Regions from separate parts of the Streptomyces sp. NBC_00691 genome, predicted to be linked through region 4. Evidence: riboswitches for the same ligand, from Rfam matches in the RefSeq annotation. Region 4 holds a riboswitch; each other region holds the start of a gene.
What was found. Region 4 has a riboswitch for cobalamin ahead of OG392_RS03885 (energy-coupling factor ABC transporter permease). Riboswitches for the same ligand answer to the same signal wherever they lie in the genome.

Region 1: another riboswitch for cobalamin. It lies ahead of OG392_RS14120 (ABC transporter substrate-binding protein); the one in region 4 lies ahead of OG392_RS03885 (energy-coupling factor ABC transporter permease).
Region 2: another riboswitch for cobalamin. It lies ahead of OG392_RS24345 (ribonucleoside-diphosphate reductase subunit alpha); the one in region 4 lies ahead of OG392_RS03885 (energy-coupling factor ABC transporter permease).
Region 3: another riboswitch for cobalamin. It lies ahead of OG392_RS09085 (cobalamin biosynthesis protein); the one in region 4 lies ahead of OG392_RS03885 (energy-coupling factor ABC transporter permease).

What each region holds. Positions count from the first base shown of each region.
Region 1 covers NZ_CP109007.1:3,136,402-3,138,592, reverse strand. The annotation lists gene OG392_RS14130 (amino acid permease) at 1-395, shown strand, start outside; gene OG392_RS14125 (M67 family metallopeptidase) at 518-946, shown strand; cobalamin riboswitch at 939-1,072, shown strand; gene OG392_RS14120 (ABC transporter substrate-binding protein) at 1,115-2,104, shown strand; gene OG392_RS14115 (FecCD family ABC transporter permease) at 2,101-2,191, shown strand, end outside.
Region 2 covers NZ_CP109007.1:5,340,357-5,342,547, reverse strand. The annotation lists gene OG392_RS24350 (GNAT family N-acetyltransferase) at 33-533, shown strand; cobalamin riboswitch at 588-719, shown strand; gene OG392_RS24345 (ribonucleoside-diphosphate reductase subunit alpha) at 853-2,191, shown strand, end outside.
Region 3 covers NZ_CP109007.1:2,018,576-2,020,766, forward strand. The annotation lists gene OG392_RS09075 (inorganic phosphate transporter) at 1-677, shown strand, start outside; gene OG392_RS09080 (hypothetical protein) at 690-911, shown strand; cobalamin riboswitch at 1,025-1,164, shown strand; gene OG392_RS09085 (cobalamin biosynthesis protein) at 1,199-2,188, shown strand; gene OG392_RS09090 (cobyric acid synthase) at 2,185-2,191, shown strand, end outside.
Region 4 covers NZ_CP109007.1:878,095-880,285, forward strand. The annotation lists gene dhaL (dihydroxyacetone kinase subunit DhaL) at 1-65, shown strand, start outside; gene OG392_RS03875 (PTS-dependent dihydroxyacetone kinase phosphotransferase subunit DhaM) at 62-478, shown strand; gene OG392_RS03880 (hypothetical protein) at 677-952, shown strand; cobalamin riboswitch at 1,099-1,332, shown strand; gene OG392_RS03885 (energy-coupling factor ABC transporter permease) at 1,362-2,060, shown strand; gene OG392_RS03890 (energy-coupling factor ABC transporter substrate-binding protein) at 2,057-2,191, shown strand, end outside.

The sequences.
Region 1 (2,191 bases), 2.3 Mb from region 4:
CCCCGCTGCTCGGCCTGACCTTCTCGGCCTCGCTGATGCTGGTCGGCGTCTGGATCAACTACGTCGCCCCGGGCAAGGCCTTCGAGTACGTGGTCTCCTTCGCCACCATCTCCGGCATGTGGGCCTGGATCATGATCCTGGTCTGCCAGATCCGCTACCGGGCCAAGGCCGACCGCGGCGAGCTCCCCGAGTCCACCTTCAAGGCCCCGGGAGCCCCGTACACCAGCTGGTTCGCGCTCCTCTTCATCGGCATGGTCATCGTGATGATGGGCATCGACGAGGGCGCCCGGGTCTCGCTGTACGCCGCCCCGGTCTGGGGTCTCATCCTCGGCGTCTCCTACCTGGTCCTGAAGTCCCGCAACCCCGAGGGCGCGGCCTTCGCCAAGCGGTCCTGACGGACCCCGCGGGCGGTCGGCCCGGGTCGTCCCCAAACGGCTCTGACCTCGATCGTCTCGGCATACGGGCCGTTCCGTACCACTCCCCGGTACGGAGCGGCCCGTCGGCTTATCCTGTCGGCATGCTGACCATCACCCGGGCTCTGTACGACCAGATCGTGGAACACTCCCGCGCGGACCACCCCGACGAGGCCTGCGGCGTGGTCGCGGGCCCGGTCGGCACCGGCCGCCCCGAGCGGTTCATCCCGATGCTCAACGCCGCCCGCTCGCCCACCTTCTACGAGTTCGACTCCGCGGACCTGCTCAAGCTCTACCGCGAGATGGACGACCGGGACGAGGAGCCCGTCATCGTCTACCACTCGCACACCGCGACCGAGGCCTACCCGTCCCGCACGGACATCTCGTACGCCAACGAGCCCCAGGCCCACTACGTCCTCGTCTCCACCGCCGACAGCGACGGCGCCGGCCCCTTCCAGTTCCGCTCCTTCACCATCGTCGAGGGCGTCGTGACGGAGGAAGAGGTCAAGGTCGTCGAGGAGTACGACGCCTGAGACACTGGCCGGGACCTACGGGCGGCAGGACCCAGGAAGCCGGTGCGAATCCGGCACGGTCCCGCCACTGTGACCGTCTCCTCCGGGAGGCGGAAGCCAGGAACTGACCTGCCGCCTTCTCACCACCGATCGGGGACGTGGAAATCCCCGGAGGAGGCACGTTCCGTCATGTCCTGGCCCCGTCGCACCCGGCTGCCCCTGACGCCCCTGCTGTCCGCCGCCGCCCTGCTTCCGCTGCTCGCCGCCTGCTCGGCCTCCGCGCCGGACGGCCCCGCCGCCAAGGCCGCCCCGGGATTCCCGTACACCGTCTCCAACTGCGGTGTGAAGACGACCTTCGAGGCTCCGCCGAAGCGCGCGGTCACCATGAACCAGCACGTCACCGAGGTCATGCTCGCCCTCGGCCTGGAGAAGTCCCTCGTCGGCACGGCCTACCTCGACGACGCGATCCTCCCCGCCTACAAGAAGGCCTACGACTCCGTCCCCGTCCTCGCGAAGGAGTACCCCTCCAAGGAGGCCCTGCTCGCCGCGAACCCCGACTTCGTGTACGGCGGTTACTCCTCCGCCTTCGCGAGCAAGGACGGCCGGAGCCGCGACGACCTGAAGCGCTCCGGCATCGACACCCGGCTCAACACCGAGTACTGCCCGTCCGGTTCGCCCTCCGTCGACGACCTCTACCGCGAAGTCGGCGAGATCGGGCGGACGTTCGGCGTCGCCGACCGGGCCGACACATGGGTCCGGGAGGCGAAGGCCACCGTCGCCGCCACCGGGAAGCGCCTCAAGGGCACCGCACCCGTCTCCGTCTTCGTCTACGACAGCGGCGACAAGACCGCGTTCACCGCCGGCGGCAAGGGCATCGGCAACGAGCTGATCACCCGCGCCGGCGGCCGCAACGTCTTCGCCGACCTCGACAAGGCCTTCGGCGACGCCACCTGGGAACAGGTCGTCGCCCGCAAGCCCGAGGTCGTCGTCATCTACGACTACGGCTCCACCACCGTCGAACAGAAGAAGAAGCGGCTCCTCGACGACCCGGCCCTCAAGGACGTCCCCGCGATCAAGAACCGCCGGTTCGCCGTGATGCCGCTCTCCGACACCGTCCTCGGCGTCCGCGTTCCCGGGGCCGTCGACAAGCTGGCGGCCCAGCTCCACCCGGCCCGATGAGCACGGAGGCCCGCGTCGCGGGCACCCCGGAGGACCCGCCCGCCCCGCCGCGCCCCCCGTCCCGCCCGCAGCCGCCCGGCGGGACCG
Region 2 (2,191 bases), 4.5 Mb from region 4:
GCCCGCCGGGCCGCCGGAGGCACACTGCCCTCATGGACTTCACGATCAGGGCGGTACGGCCCGAGGAGTACGAAGCGCTCGGTGAACTCACCGCGGGGACCTATCTGGACGACGGACTGCTCGCGCACGGGGCGGAGGACGCGTATCTGCACGTGCTCCGGGACACGGCCCGGCGGGCGCGCGAGAGCGAGGTGCTCGTCGCCGAGGACGCCGACGGGCGGCTGCTCGGCGGGGTGACCTTCGCCACCGGCTCGACCCCGTGGGCGGACATCGCGGTCGAGGGCGAGGCCGAGTTCCGGATGCTCGTGGTCTCCCGGGAGGCCCGTGGGCGAGGCGTCGGAGAGGCCCTCGTACGGGCCTGCATCGAGCGGGCGAGGGCCCTCCCGGAGTGCCGCCGCATCGTGCTGTCCACGGACGCCACGATGGTCTCCGCACACCGGATCTACGACCGTCTGGGCTTCGTCCGCACCCCGGACCGGGACTGGGAGCCGATCCCCGATCACCGCCTGCGTACCTACTCCTTGGAGTTCTGAGCCGGGGGGCGACACAACATGTGGGGGGTGCCGCAAGCGGCGCCCCCCACATGTATGCTCATGCTCGCTGTCGACGCAGGGGAATCCGGCGCGAATCCGGAACTGTCCCGCAACGGTGTGCTTCGTACGGATACGACATATTCGGGCGAGGTGAGTCCGAGGACCTGCCGACAGCGCATCCGGTCCGTCCGTTCCGGGTGCCAACGACGTCCGGGCCTCGCGGAGTGGGCCGGTGGAAGCGTCGCGTCCGGCGTTACGGATGCCCGCATGCCCGCCTTCCCCCGCCGCGGCCCCGAGCCGAGCGAGGGAGAGCCCCCACGTGACCATCGCGCCCGCCGATCCGGCTTCCGCCGAGGCTTCCGCGGTCGAGAGCGACGGCCCCGGGACCGTGCTGCTGCGGACCCTGACCGACCTCACCGCCGATCTCGCCGACACCGACCCCGGCAAGGTGGCCGCCGCCGCGCTCCGCGGCCGCAGCGCCGTGGCGGACGAGGCGGAACTGCGCGAGCTGGCCACGGAGGCGGCCGCCGGTCTGATCGCCGAGGACCCGGCGTACTCCCGGCTCGCCGCCCGGCTCCTGACGATCACCATCGCCGACGAGGCCGCGAGCCAGGGCTCGTACCGCTTCTCGGCCTCCGTCGCCGTCGGTCACCGCGAGGGTCTGATCGCCGACCGCACCGCCGCGTTCGTGGCGCTGCACGCCGAGCGGCTCGACGCGACGATCGACGCGGCCGCCGACGACCGCTTCGGCTACTTCGGCCTGCGCACCCTCTACTCGCGCTACCTGCTGCGCCACCCGATCACCCGCAAGGTGATCGAGACCCCGCAGCACTTCATGCTCCGCGTGGCCTGCGGCCTCGCCGAGGACGACAGCGTCCGCGCGCTCGACGAAGTCACCGCCCTCTACCGCCTGATGAGCCGGCTCGACTACCTGCCGTCCTCCCCCACGCTCTTCAACTCCGGCACCCGCCACCCGCAGATGTCCTCCTGCTACCTCCTGGACTCCCCGCAGGACGAGCTGGACTCCATCTACGACCGCTACCACCAGGTGGCGCGCCTCTCGAAGCACGCGGGCGGCATCGGCCTCTCCTACTCCCGCATCCGCGCCCGCGGTTCGCTGATCCGCGGCACCAACGGGCACTCCAACGGCATCGTGCCGTTCCTCAAGACCCTCGACGCCTCCGTCGCCGCCGTCAACCAGGGCGGCCGCCGCAAGGGCGCCGCCGCCGTCTACCTGGAGACCTGGCACGCGGACATCGAGGAGTTCCTGGAGCTCCGCGACAACACGGGCGAGGACCAGCGCCGTACGCACAACCTGAACCTGGCGCACTGGATCCCGGACGAGTTCATGCGCCGCGTCAACGCCGACGCCGACTGGTCGCTGTTCTCCCCGGCGGACGTGCCCGAGCTGGTCGACCTGTACGGCGAGGAGTTCGACGCCGCCTACCACAAGGCCGAGGCCGCGGGCCTGGCCCGCAAGACGATGCCGGCCCGCGACCTGTACGGCCGGATGATGCGGACCCTGGCCCAGACCGGCAACGGCTGGATGACCTTCAAGGACGCCTCGAACCGGACGGCCAACCAGACCGCCGAGCCCGGCACGGTCGTCCACTCCTCGAACCTGTGCACCGAGATCATCGAGGTCACGAACGACGGCG
Region 3 (2,191 bases), 1.1 Mb from region 4:
GCATCATCACCCTCGCCCTGGTCACCCAGGGTGTCGTCGCCCCCGGCTCGAACCCTCCGCTGTGGGTCATCGTCTCCGCCGGTGTCGCCATCGCCCTCGGTACGTACCTCGGTGGCTGGCGCATCATCCGCACCATGGGCAAGGGCCTCACCGACCTCCAGCCGCAGCAGGGCTTCGCCGCCCAGACCAGCGCCGCGACGGTCATCCTCGCCTCCTCCCACCTGGGCTTCTCGCTCTCCACCACCCAGTCCTGCTCGGGTGCCGTGATGGGTGCCGGTCTCGGCCGCAAGGGCGGCGTCGTCCGCTGGTCGACCGCCACCCGGATGTTCGTCGCCTGGGGTCTGACCCTGCCCGCCGCGGCCGTGGTCGGTGCCGGTGCCGAGTTCCTCACCAAGCAGGGCCCCTGGGGCATCGCCGCCGTCGCGGTCCTGCTGATCGCCGGCTCGGGCGTCATCTGGTCGCTCTCCCGCCGCAAGCCGGTCGACCACCACAACGTCACCGCCGACGACCTCGACGCCGAGCCCGCGGGCGTCGTGACCACGGCCATGGCGGCCGTCACCCCGCCGCCGGCCGCCGGTTCCTTCGCCGCCGTCACGGACGAAGACCTCAAGGCCACCATCCCCGCGCCGGCCCCCACCGACCCGACCGCTCCCCCGGCCCCCGCCGCCACGGTCTAAGGAACCAACGACATGAAGATCGACTGGGCAGCTCTCGGCTCCGTCTTCGGAGTCAGCCTCGTGGCGACCGTCGCCCTCGTGGGCCTCTTCTCCCTCGGCATCGTCGGCCTCACCAAGCAGGAGGAGGCCGCCGCCCGCGGCGGCTCCGCGGTCCTGGCCCGTACCTCCGCCTACGCCTGCTTCGCCCTGTGCGCGGCGGCCGTCGCGTACGGCATCTACCTGATCGTCGCCTGACGGTCCGAGCCCGGCCGGCGGGGCGGTCCGCACCTTCGGGTGCGGGCCGCCCCGCCGTCGTGTTTGTGGTGCTTCGCACAGTGACCCGATGCAGGTCAAGGGTGAGTTGACGGCTGTTCTCGGGCCGTGGTGGACTGCCGAGGCCATTACGGCGGCAGCAGAGGAAGTCCGGTGCGAATCCGGCGCGGTCCCGCCACTGTGACCGGATCCGAGGGGTCCGGGAGTCAGGAACTCTCGCCGCCGGTCACGTCGATCCAGGGCGCGGACCCTGAGTGAGGACATGCGCCATGCCCGGCCGCAGCAGTGCCAGCCGTCTTTCCCCGAACGGATTCGCGTACGGAGCGGCCGCGGGTCTCGCCCTCGACCTGCTCGTCGGCGATCCCCGCCGCGGACATCCCGTCGCCGCGTTCGGCCGGGCGGCCGCCGCGGTCGAGAACCGCCTCCACCACGACCACCGCGGCTGGGGCGCCCTGCACACCGCCGTCTGCGCCGGCTCCGCCGTCGCCGTCGGAGCGCTCGCCGCCCGGGCCGTACGGAACCGGCCGGCCGCCGCCGTCGCCCTGACCGCCGCCTCCGTGTGGGCCGTCGTCGGCGGTACGACCCTGGGGCGGGAGGCCCGCGCGATCGGCGGCGCGCTCGCCGCCGGGGACCTGGACGTGGCCCGGGAGCGGCTGCCGCATCTCTGCGGGCGCGACCCGCAGTCCCTGGACGGGCCCGCGATGGCCCGCGCGGTCGTCGAATCGGTCGCCGAGAACACCTCCGACGCCGTGGTCGGCGCCCTCTTCTGGGGCGCGGTCGCGGGCGTGCCCGGCCTCCTCGGCTTCCGGGCCGTCAACACCCTCGACGCGATGGTCGGCCACAGGTCGCCGCGCCACCGCCGCTTCGGCTGGGCCTCGGCCCGGCTCGACGACGTGGCCGGCTGGCCCGGGGCCCGGCTGACGGCCGTCCTCGCGACCGTCGCCGGCGGAGACCCGCGCGGTGCGCTGCGGGCCTGGCGGTCCGACGCGGCGCAGCACCCCAGCCCCAACGCGGGCCCCGTCGAGGCCTCCTTCGCGGGCGCCCTCGGCGTCCGCCTCGGGGGCACCCTGTCGTACGGCGGCCGCGTCGAGTACCGGCCGGTGCTCAACGGTGAGGGGCGGGCCGTCGAGGTGACCGACATCGACCGGGCCGTACGCCTGTCGCGCCGGGTCACCGGACTCACTCTGGCCGCCTGTGCGGGCGGCCGGATCATCATCGGCGCCCTGGCCGCGTCGACCCGGAAGCGGAGGAACGCATGAGGG
Region 4 (2,191 bases):
GGACATCGGATACGTCAGAGACGTCGGATGCGTCAGCGGCGTCGGGCAGCGAGGGGGTCTCATGAGCGCGGCCGGATCCGGTCTCGTCGGCATCGTGCTCGTCTCGCACAGCGCCGCCGTCGCGGCCTCCGTCGCCGAGCTGGCCAGGGGGCTCGCCGGTGGCGGCGACCTCGCTCCGGTCCTCCCGGCCGGCGGGACCCCCGACGGTGGCCTCGGGACGAGTTCCGAGCTGATCTCCGAGGCGGCGAAGGCCGTCGACCGGGGCTCCGGTGTGGCCATCCTGGTCGACCTGGGGAGTGCGGTGCTCACCGTGAAGGCCCTCCTCGCCGAGGGCGACGAACTGCCCGAGGGCGCCCGGCTCGTGGACGCGCCGTTCGTCGAGGGCACGGTCGCCGCCCTGGTCACGGCGAGCGCGGGCGGGGACCTCGACGCCGTGGCGGCGGCAGCGTCGGAGGCGTACGCCTACCGCAAGGAGTGAGGGCACAGGACCTGCGCGGGGCCCCTCAAGTGGCCGGGTTTCAGGTGCCGTTTGGCCGGAACTCGGCCGCTGTGGCCGCGTGGGTGCGACCTACTCTTGGAGGTCGCGGCCATGAGACGGCCGCGCTGCCGGGCCTCTCCGGGCGCCGGCGTCCACCCGTGGTCCACCTGGTCCGCCCAGGTGGTGAAGGAGGGGCACATGGGCAGTCTGTCGATCATGGTCGGTTTCGCGCTGGTGTGGCTGTTGGTCGCACTCGTGCCCCTGCGCGCTCCGTCCGCCCGCCGGGGGTGGGCGAAGGGCGTACTCGGCGTCTCGGCCCTGCTGGTGATCGGCGCCGCCCTGTTCGGCGCCAACGCGGAGGTGTCGGCCGACTACGACGGCCCCGACCCCATGCTGCTCGGCGCACTCGTGGCAGCGGTCCTCGTGGCCCCTGGTGCGATCGCGGCCCTCGTACGCAACGCCAGGAACAGCTAGGCGGCGGGAAAGCGGCAGGTACACGGCACCGCCGGCGGGAACGCCGGACGACCGCGGCGCCACCGGCGGGAATCGAGGAGGCCCAGCGCCCTCAGGAGCGGGAACCGGGAGCTCCCGCGCGGCGCCGCGGGGACCCTACAAGCACCCACATTGTGATGTACCTGGTCAACGCACTAATGTCACAGGGCCTTGGTGTACGGGAAACCGGTGCAGTACCGGTGCGGCCCTCGCCACTGTGATCGGGAGGTCCGGCTCCACCCCCGCGGGGAACACCCTCGGGGAAGCCACTGGACCACGTCGGGAGACCGGCGTGGTGTGGGAAGGCGGAGTCGGGCGGAATGACCGTCAGCCAGGAGACCGGCCAGGGTGCGTTGTCCATCCACGAGGTGCTGGAGAGGGTCTCCCAACCATGCATATAGCCGAGGGGTATCTGCCCCCTGTGCACGCGGCCGCCTGGGGCGTCGCGTCCGCGCCGTTCGTCGTCCACGGAGTCCGCGCGCTGACCCGCGAAGTGCGGTCCCATCCTGAGTCCACCCTGCTGCTCGGCGCCGCCGGCGCCTTCACGTTCGTCCTGTCGGCACTCAAGTTGCCTTCCGTGACGGGGAGTTGTTCACATCCCACCGGTACGGGCCTCGGTGCCATCCTGTTCCGGCCGCCCATCATGGCCGTCCTCGGGACGATCACGCTGCTCTTCCAGGCCTTGCTGCTCGCCCACGGCGGGCTGACCACGCTCGGCGCGAACGTCTTCTCGATGGCGATCGTCGGACCCTGGGCGGGATACGGGGCCTACGCACTGCTCCGCCGGTTCGGTGCGCCGCTGATGGTCGCCGTCTTCTTCGGCGCGTTCGTCGCCGACCTGTCCACGTACTGCGTCACCAGCGTCCAGCTGGCACTCGCCTTCCCCGACCCGGGCAGCGGCATCCCCGGCGCCCTCGCCAAGTTCGGCGGTATCTTCGCCGTGACGCAGATTCCGCTCGCGGTCAGCGAGGGCCTGCTCACCGTGCTCGTGATGCGTCTGCTCACCCAGTCCAGCAAGGGCGAGCTGATCCGGCTCGGCGTCCTCGCCGGGCGCACGCCGGAGCGACGCGAGGAGGCGATCGCGCGATGAGCCGGAACGCGAAGATCAACGCCCTGCTGCTGCTCGTCGTCGTCGCGCTCGCGGTCCTGCCGCTCGCGCTGGGACTCGGGGACCACAAGGAGGAGCCCTTCACGGGGGCCGACGCGGAGGCCGAGACCGCG